DNA from 3 places in the Methylobacterium sp. 37f genome. Region 2 is predicted to be linked to each of the others. Evidence: predicted binding sites of a transcription regulator. Region 2 holds the regulator's gene; each other region holds the start of a gene.

Region 1 (3,278 bases), on a different contig from region 2:
CCCTCGAAGCGGCCCTGAGCAAGGCCGCCGCCGGCCTCGCCGAGGTGCTGCCGATCGAGATCGCCCTGTCGGGACCGGGCAACCGCTCGGCCCGGGTGTGGCTGAGCCCGGCGGGTGGCGAACCGGCCGCGGTCGGCCGCGACGGCGCCGAGGCCGACCAGGGCGACCGCGAGCGCGTGATCCTCTACGCCCTCGACACCACGGCCCAGCGCCAGCTCGAGCAGCAGGTGGCCCAGGCTCAGAAGATGGACACGGTGGGCCAGCTCGCCGGCGGCATCGCGCATGATTTCAACAACGTGCTCCAGGCCATCATCGGCTACTCGGACCTGCTGCTGGCGAGCCACCGGCCGACAGATCCGGCCTTCCAGGACATCATGCAGATCAAGCAGAACGCCAACCGGGCCGCCAGCCTGGTGCGTCAGCTGCTCGCCTTCTCGCGGCGCCAGACCCTGCGCCCGGAGGTGATGAATGTCGGCGAGGCGCTGTCCGACCTGACCCTGCTGCTCAAGCGCCTGCTCGGCGAGCGGGTCGACCTCGACCTCAAGCACGGACGGGACATCTGGCCGATCAAGGCCGACGTCAATCAGTTCGAGCAGGTCATCGTCAACCTCGCGGTCAACGCCCGCGACGCGATGCCGGAGGGCGGCCGCCTCCTCATCCGCACCGCCAACATCGCGCACGACGCCGTCCCCACGGAGAACCGGGACGGGATGCCGACCGGCGACCATGTCCTGATCGAGGTGCTCGACACCGGGCAGGGCATCCCGCCCGACGTCATGGAGAAGATCTTCGAGCCGTTCTTCACCACCAAGGAGATCGGCAAGGGCACCGGCCTCGGGCTCTCGACCGTGTTCGGCATCGTCAAACAGAGCGGCGGCACCATCGACGTGCGCTCCACGGTGGGGGAGGGGACCGCCTTCCGCATCTCCTTCCCGCGCCACGAGCCCGCCGCCGAGCCGGCGCCCGAGCCCGAGATCGCCCTGGCACCCCCGAGCCCGCAGACGACCGCCGCCATCGCGGCCGACCGACTCAAGGTGACGTCGAGCCGGGCCGAGGCCGAGAAGCCCGCGCCGCGCAAGCCCGCGCCGGACCATACCGGGCAGGGCGTGATCCTGCTGGTGGAGGACGAGGACCCGGTGCGCGCGGTCAACAGCCGTGCCCTGTCGGCGCGGGGCTACACCGTGCTGGAGGCCGCCTCCGGCCTCGATGCCCTGCGGATCATCGCCGAGACCACCGAGACCATCGACCTCGTGGTGTCCGACGTGGTGATGCCCGAGATGGACGGGCCGACCCTGTTGCGCGAACTGCGCAAGCAATCGCCCGACCTCAAGGTCATCTTCGTCTCGGGCTATGCCGAGGACGCCTTCCGCAAGAACCTTCCCGACGGCGAGGATTTCAACTTCCTGCCCAAGCCCTTCAGCCTGAAGCAGCTCGTCGAGACGGTGAAGGAGATCATCGCGCGCTGAGCCGGCGGCGACGCAGATTCCTGGACCGGAGTCCCGGGAATCTGCATCGCCGCCCTTGTTCCGTGAGAACAAAACAGGTACATAATCGGCAACCGGGGCGCATTGAGCCTTGCACCTCCCCCATGCATAAGGATGCCGACGAATGGCCCAGCCCGCGCTGAAAGTTGTGGATTCCCCGATGGTGGATAAGGACAAGGCAAAGGCGATCGACGCCGCTCTGTCGCAGATCGAGCGGGCCTTCGGCAAAGGCTCGATCATGCGCCTTGGCAAGAACGACAAGGTCCAGGAAGTGGAGGTGGTCTCCACCGGCTCCATCGGGTTGGACATCGCGCTCGGCGTCGGCGGATTGCCGCGCGGCCGCGTCATCGAGATCTACGGGCCGGAATCCTCCGGCAAGACCACCCTGGCCCTGCACACCATCGCGGAGGCTCAGAAGAAGGGCGGCGTCTGCGCCTTCGTCGATGCCGAGCACGCCCTCGATCCGGTCTATGCGCGCAAGCTCGGCGTGCAGCTCGACGATCTCCTGATCTCGCAGCCCGATACCGGCGAGCAGGCCCTGGAGATCACCGATACGCTGGTGCGCTCCGGTGCCATCGACGTGCTGGTGGTCGATTCGGTGGCGGCCCTGACGCCGCGCGCCGAGATCGAGGGCGAGATGGGCGATTCGCAGCCCGGCCTTCAGGCCCGTCTGATGAGCCAGGCCCTGCGCAAGCTCACGGGCTCGATCTCGCGTTCGAAATGCATGGTCATCTTCATCAACCAGATCCGCATGAAGATCGGCGTGATGTATGGCAGCCCCGAGACCACCACGGGCGGCAACGCCCTGAAGTTCTACGCCTCGGTGCGCCTGGACATCCGCCGGATCTCGACCCTGAAGGATCGGGACGAGGCGATCGGCAACCAGGTTCGCGTCAAGGTCGTGAAGAACAAGGTCGCGCCGCCCTTCAAGCAGGTCGAGTTCGACATCATGTTCGGCGAGGGCGTCTCGAAGGTCGGCGAGTTGATCGACCTCGGGGTCAAGGCGGGCATCGTCGAGAAGTCCGGCGCGTGGTTCTCCTATGCCAGCCAGCGCCTCGGCCAGGGTCGTGAGAACTCGAAGGGGTTCCTGCGCGACAACCCCGAGATCGCCAACAAGATCGAAGCCTCGATCCGCCAGAATTCCGGACTGGTGGCCGAGAAGATCCTCGAAAACGCCAAGCCGACCGAGGACGACCTCGACGAGGGCGAAGCCTGAGATCAACGCCTCCGCCGTTCCCGCGGAGGCCGTCTGGATCAGCGAAAGGCCGCCGGACTTCGTCCGGCGGCCTTTCTCGTTCTCAAACCTGACCGGTCGGTTGGAAAAGACCCTCGCTCCCGTATGGGCGACGGTGTTCACCCAACCGTTTTCGCAAGCAGTGGCGTCCCTCTCCCCCTTGTAGGGGGAGGTTCGAAGTGGGGGTGGCTCCGCCAGCCTTCGCAGCACGCGGGTCGGCCGACCACCCCCACCTGCAACGCCCTTTGAGACGGGGGAATGCCATATCCGTGCGGGACAGAGACCCCGTGCTCGCCAGCAACCAGCCCTCTGAATGAAGCCACCATCGAACCCCGTAAGGCCTATCCGGGGGGAAGAACGTCGACCTGGATCGCCGCATAATAGGCGGCCAGATCGGCGATCTCGGTGTCGCTGAGCGGCTTGGCGACCACGTTCATGATCGCGTTGCGCCGGACACCGTCCCGATATTCCGTCAGCGCCTTGACCAGGTAGGGCTCGACCTGACCCGAGAGATTCGGCGCCTCGGGCAGCTTCGAGACCCCATCGAGGCCATGGCAGGT
Region 2 (3,278 bases):
TCGATCTCCGGACTCCACATGGTGCTGGCCGCCGGCGTGGTGTTCTGGCTGGTGCGGGCCGGGCTGGCGATCGTGCCGTTCACCGCCCTGCACTGGCCCATCAAGAAGATCGCCGCCGGCATCGCCATGGTGGGGGTCACCGCCTATTGCGTGTTCTCCGGGTGGGACATCGCGGCCGAACGCTCGCTGATCATGACCCTGGTGATGCTCGGCGCGATTCTGGTCGATCGGCCGGCCCTCAGCATGCGCAACCTCGCGCTCGCCGCGCTGATCGCCCTGGCGCGGGAACCGGACGGGCTCCTCGGCCCCAGCTTCCAGATGTCCTTCGGCGCCGTTGCCGGGCTCATCGCCTGCGCACCGCTGATCGCCGGACAGGGCGGCCGGCGCGAGGGCGCCGGTCCCATCACCCGCGCCGTCGCGTTCCTGATCGCGGCGATCGTCGGAACGCTGGCCACGACCCTCGTGGCGCAAATCGCCACCGCGCCCTTCGCGACCTATCATTTCCAGACGGTGCAGCCCTTCGGCCTCGTCGGCAATGCGCTCACCCTCCCGCTGGTCTCCCTGGCGGTGATGCCCGCGGCGGTGCTCGGCATCCTCGCCTATCCGTTCGCCCTGGATCAGCCGGTGTGGTGGGCGATGGGTCTGGCGGTGCGCGGAATGCTGTCGATCTCGACCTGGATCGCGGGCTTCGGACACGCCGTCGTGGTGGTGCCGGCCTTCGGGGCGGGGGCGTTGGGGCTGCTGGTGGCCGGCCTCCTCCTGCTCACCCTTCCGGCCTCGTCCCTGCGTTGGCTCGGGTTGATCCCGGCGGCGATCGGCATCGTCTTCGCGGCGTCGCCCGATCGCTTCGACATCTACGTCGATCGGGAAGGCACCGGGGCGGCGATCCGGGATCGCAGCGGACACCTCGCCACTCTGGGGCGTCCGCCGGCCTTCGTGCTCGAACAATGGCTGAAAGCGGATGGCGATGCCCGGAAGGCCGGCGCCGTCCCGGCCTTTCCGGACGCCCGGTGCGATGGCCTCGGCTGTACCCTGACCCTGCCGGATGGGCGCAGGGTCGGCCTCGTCACCGACAAGCGCGCTTTCCCGGAGGATTGCGCCCGGGCCGACATCCTGATCAGCCGCCAATCGGCCCCGCCGGGCTGCGCCGCGGCGTTCGTCCTCGACCGGACCTTCCTGGCGGCACACGGCGCGGCGGCCTTGCGCCTCACGCGCGAGGGCGCCCGCATCGTTACGACGCGGCGCCCGGGAGAGGCCGTTCCCTGGCGACCCGTGGCACCTGCCAACACGGACGCACCGGCGCGTGCCGCACCGGACATCGTGCCGGCAGCGCCGATCGGGCGAGCAAAGGACGCACCGGGTTCGCCCGGCGAAGGGCCGGGCGAAGGAATTGGCGAAGGGACCGGAGAAGAGCCTCAGTAACGGCGCACGAGACTGACGAGGCGCCCCTGAATCTGCACCCGATCCGGGCCGAGCACGCGGGTCTCGTAAGCCGGATTGGCGGCCTCGAGAGCGATGGACGATCCCCGTCGGCGCAGGCGCTTGAGGGTCGCTTCCTCGTCATCGATCAGGGCCACGATGATGTCCCCGGTGTTCGCCGTGTCCTGCTTGCGGATCACCACGAGATCGCCGTCGAGAATGCCGGCCTCGATCATCGAATCGCCGCGCACCTCCAGGGCATAGTGCTCGCCACCCGCGAGAAAGTCCGGCGACATCGTCACCGAATGGCTCTGCTCCTGGATGGCCGAGATCGGCGTACCGGCCGCGATCCGCCCCATCACCGGGATCGTCACGGCCCGGCCGCTCTCGTCGGTCGCCTGGGTGGTCGGTAGGCGTGAGATGGAGGCGCCGGCCGGCACGCCCTTGCCCTTGCCGCCCTCGACCACGCTCGGGGTGAAGCGACGGACTTCCGCCGCAGGCGCGGTCCGCGCCGAGGCGGATTGACCGCCGAGGCTCTCGGGCATCCGGATCACCTCGATGGCGCGGGCCCGGTTCGGCAGACGCCGCAGAAAGCCCCGCTCCTCCAAGGCCGTGATCAGGCGGTGGATGCCCGATTTCGACTTCAGATCGAGGGCGTCCTTCATTTCGTCGAAGGACGGGGGAACGCCGCTCTCGCGCATCCGAAGCTGGATGAACTGGAGCAAATCCAGTTGCTTACGCGTCAACATGCGGAACACTCTTCGTTGGAGACATTGGCTGCGGCGGACGACCACAGAAACAAACCACGAACACGTTAAACGTTCCGCAAGTGTTCTGCAAGAGTTCCTCAAAGAAGGCGACATTCGTGCGCGGTGGCGCGCGCCCGATCCCAATTCAGGGCCGGTAGGGTTGGTCTGGTCACCGGTCACCAGAGCACCCGGACGCAACTCTGGCAATATCCGGATCGGGCGGAAAGGCCGCCAGAGCGCAGACCTTGCCCCGCGATCGACGGCGCTCAGGTTTCGTGCGCGTCGGGCAGGCATGAACCGGGAAGGCGCAAACCGGGAAGGCGCGAACCGGGAAGGCGCGCGTTTCTCGACTCTGTCGCACCCGGATCGGCCGTTCGCCGCATTCCGCAAAGGCACGGCGCGATGCGATGGACGGTTCGCGTTACGAAGCATCATACACTGCAAGCCTTGCCTCTCATCTCTCCTTAACCAAGATAAAACCCCGTCGTTGTGTCCTTTACTGCCTATAGATAGAGATTACCCTTATAGAAAAACGCCAGAACAACGACAAGGCCAAGCAAACATGTCGAAAATCATTGCGTATTGGGACAGTGAAAGTTCCCGCAATGCCGCTGGCGGCCAAGCAGACCTCATCCTGGCGACGGCGCAAGGCGCGGCGGATGGCTGGGCGAAACACATCCAGGGCGACGCCGTGATCGAGATCGCCATCGCGATGGGCAATTTCGCCGGCGGAAATGTCCTGGCCAATGCCGGTCCCAGCTATGCCTGGGACGGCCAGGGATGGACCTTCGCCCCGATCCTCGAAGCGCGCGAGGGTTGGGATGGCAATGGAGGCGAGGCGGACGGCAAGGTCACCCTGGGCCAGGACAAGCTCGGCGATCTCTTCTTCGATCCGCAGGGACAAGCCGGTGTCCCGTCCAACAAGATCGACGCGTTCGGGCTGTTCCAGCACGAGATCGCCCATGCCATCGGGTTCATCGATTTCCAGCCGGCCTGGTATGAAAACGGATCGATGGTGTATTACGACGAGAATACAACCACGGTCCTGGGTGGCCCTGCCAAGCTCGACGATGCGCGGGCGCATGTCTCGGGCGTCGAAGATCTGATGGA
Region 3 (3,278 bases), on a different contig from region 2:
CCCTGGGCAACCTGCTCTCGGCGCTCGCCGACAGCTACACGATGCTGCTCGGCGCCCGGATCGTCACCTCGTTCAATCATGGAGCCTTCTTCGGCATCGGCTCGGTGGTGGCGGCCGGCCTCGTGCCGCCCGAGCGTCGCGCGGCCGCCGTCGCGGCGATGTTCTCAGGCCTGACCATCGCGACCATCGGGGGCGTGCCGCTCGCCGCCTGGGTCGGCGAGGCACTGGGCTGGCGCGCGGCCTTCTGGGGCATCGCCGGCATCGGCGTGATCGCGATGGTGTCGCTGCGGCTGGCCCTGCCGCCGCTGCCCGTCGCGGACGCGCCCGACATGGGTTCGGAACTGCGCGTCGTCGCCCGCGCCCCGGTCCTCGCCGCCCTGGCCCTCACGGTGCTGGGGTCGAGCGCGATGTTCACGGTCTTCACCTACATCGTCCCGATCCTGCGCATCGAGGCGGGGGCGGGTGCCGCCTTCGTCAGCGCCATGCTGGTGATCTACGGCGTCGGACTGACGGTCGGGAACTGGGCCGGCGGCCGTCTGGCCGACCGCTCTGTGGACGGCACCATCATGGCGTCGCTGCTGGCGCTGATTGTCCTGCTCCTGCTGTTCGCGCCCGGCATGACCTCGCGGCTGAGCGCGGCGCCGCTGATCTTCCTGTGGGGCATCGCGAGCTTCGCCCTGGTGCCGCCCCTGCAGATGCGGGTGATGGCCGAGGCGGATCGCGCCCCCAACCTCGCCTCGGCGCTGAACATCGGCGCCTTCAATCTCGGCAACGCGATCGGTGCGGCCCTCGGCGGCGGCGTGATCGATCTCGGCTGGGGCTATCCGGCGGTCTCGGTCGCGGGAGCCGCGATGGCGGCGCTCGGCCTCGCGCTGATCGTCGTCCTGCGGCGCGGCCGGCGCATCGCCGTGGCGACGGCCTGCCCGTGAAGCCGGCCTGCCGACGCACGCCTCAGAGGCCGAGCCCGAGCTGTCGCGGCTCCGGAGCCGGTCCGTGCTCCAGGGCCGAGAGCGAGACGCCGAGCAGGCGGACGCTGCGCCGGAGCGGAAACAGGTCGCGCAGGAGCACCCGCACGATCTCTTCCAACGAGGCGCGGTCGGCGACGAAGCCCGCCAGCGAGCGGGCGCGGGTGATCTGCTCGAAATCCGCGAACTTCACCTTCAGGGTCACGGTACGGGCGCGGACCTCCTTGGCGGCGGCCGCCCCCCAGACCTTGTCGAGCAGGGGGACGAGGCGGCCCGCGAGCACGTCGTAATCCGCCGAATCCTCCGAAAAGGTGTTCTCCGCCCCGATCGATTTGCGCACCCGGTTCACCCGCACGGGCCGTTCGTCGATCCCGCGCGAGACGCCGTAGTAATAGGGGGCGGCGGCGCCGAACCGCGTCGTCAGGGCGTCGAGGCTCAGGGCGCGGAGGTCTCGCCCGGTCAGGATGCCGAGCGCCTTCATGCGCGCCTCGGTGACCGGGCCGATCCCGTGGAAGCGCCCGATGGCCAGGTCCTCGACGAAGCCGGGCCCCATCGCGGGGGTGATGACGAAGAGGGCATCGGGCTTGCGGAAGTCGGACGCCACCTTGGCCAGGAACTTGTTGTAGGAGACGCCCGCCGAGGCGACGAGCCCGGTCTGGGCGCGGATCGAGGCCCGGATCGCGCGAGCCACCGCGGTGGCGGTGGGCAGCCCCTGCCGGTTTCGCGTCACGTCGAGATAGGCCTCGTCGAGGGCGACCGGCTCGATCAGGTCGGTATGCTCGGCAAAGACCGCCCGGATCTGCTCCGAGATACCGCGGTAGACCTCGAAGCGCGGCTTGACGAAGACGAGGTCGGGACAGAGCCGGCGCGCCGTCACCGAGGGCATGGCCGAGCGTACCCCGAAGGCCCGCGCCTCGTAGCTCGCCGCCGCCACCACGCCGCGCTCGCGCGATCCCCCCACCGCCACCGGGCGTCCTCGCAGGGCGGGATCGTCACGCTGTTCCACGGAGGCGTAGAACGCGTCCATGTCGATGTGGATGATCTTGCGGATCGCGCCCGCCTCGCCCGGGTCCATCGCGGACGCCCCTCCCGATCGTTTCGCCCGTGTTCGTGGTCTGTTCGCAGAATCCCGGTCTCGGCGCCGGAATCAAGCCCGGTGGCGTTCCGATCCACGGCGTAACCGACGCAGCGCCTGCGGGGGCTCGCCGCCGGCCGAGGGCTGCCGCATAAGGGCGGCCAGGACAGCCGAAGCGCCGGCTTCGCGATTCGCCCGAGGACAGGTTCTTGAACATCACCCAGATCACCCACCACGACCTCGACGGCTACGGTGCCTCGACCGTCGCGGGCCAGTTCGTCGACGTCGCCCGCATCGTCCACGTGCCGCGCTATTCCGATGTCGGCCCCGTGGTCGAGACCGAGCTGAAGCGCCTCGGCAAGGTGGCGGTGCCGGAGATGATCCTGATGACCGACCTCGGCCTCGAGGCGGTGGCCGTCACCTTCATCCGCAACTTCGCCGCCCTCAACCGTCGCCGCGAGCCGGAGGCCCGCCACAAGCTGATCGTGCTCGATCACCACGCCTCGTCGGTCGACCAGATGCGGGCGCAGGATCTCGCGCCGCAGGCCGATGCCGAGGTGCCGGGCCTACTGCGCTTCGATCTCGAAGACCCCGACGTCGTTGTGCTGATCGACGAGACCCGCTGCGCCACCCGCATGGCCTACGAGCACCGGGCGCTCTACGCGGCCCGCGAGACCGGCGAGGACCCGATCCTCGGCGCGCTGGTGACGGCGGTCGATGCCGTCGATCTCTGGCGCAAGGACCGTCCCGAGTTCCGCATCGGCCTCAGCCTCGACGAGGTGTTCTGGGACAACGTCTCGAACCTGGTGCCGATCGGCCATCCCTGGCACGACCGCTTCGTCGGCGACCTCCTCCTCGGGGTGGCGCGCCTCCTCGGCGACGGCGCCACCCCGGCCGTCATCGAGGGGCAGGTGCCCGCCCTGCGCAAGGCCATCCTCGACGCCTATCTGGCCGATGCGCCCGACGACGACCGCAGCCTCACCACCCGCATGCGAATCGCCCGGGTGCTGGCCCGTTCGGACCTGTTCCACCCCCTGTCGGACGGCACGCTGATGTCCTTCGGGCTCGATTCCGGCACCTTCCAGCGCGTCTCCGACCTCATCATGGAGAGCGGCCGGGCCAAGCGCGTCCTCAACGTGCAGCGGGCGGGCACCATGTCGTTCCGCTCGAACAACGAGACCGCCCTCGACGGCGCCCGGCGCTTCCGCGGCGGCGGCCACAAGGATGCGGCCGGCGGC

Evidence for each region. The regulator LexA, encoded in region 2, represses DNA repair genes until DNA is damaged. The targets are predictions, from matches to a motif close to TGTTCNNNNTGTGTTCNG.
Region 1: a site for LexA is predicted at 1,531-1,548, ahead of recA (recombinase RecA). Genes of this name have one in related genera too.
Region 3: a site for LexA is predicted at 2,071-2,088, ahead of dinB (DNA polymerase IV). Genes of this name have one in related genera too.

What each region holds. Positions count from the first base shown of each region.
Region 1 covers NZ_JAGHKN010000026.1:21,744-25,021, forward strand. Annotated here, with positions in the region: gene J7U37_RS16820 (response regulator) at 1-1,466, shown strand, start outside; gene recA (recombinase RecA) at 1,609-2,700, shown strand; gene J7U37_RS16830 (cytochrome c) at 3,060-3,278, opposite strand, start outside.
Region 2 covers NZ_JAGHKN010000002.1:31,382-34,659, forward strand. Annotated here, with positions in the region: partial or broken gene J7U37_RS01590 (ComEC/Rec2 family competence protein) at 1-1,422, shown strand, start outside; gene lexA (transcriptional repressor LexA) at 1,416-2,168, opposite strand; gene J7U37_RS01600 (calcium-binding protein) at 2,731-3,278, shown strand, end outside.
Region 3 covers NZ_JAGHKN010000017.1:52,950-56,227, reverse strand. Annotated here, with positions in the region: gene J7U37_RS13455 (MFS transporter) at 1-929, shown strand, start outside; gene dinB (DNA polymerase IV) at 952-2,040, opposite strand; gene J7U37_RS13445 (dimethylmenaquinone methyltransferase) at 2,250-3,278, shown strand, end outside.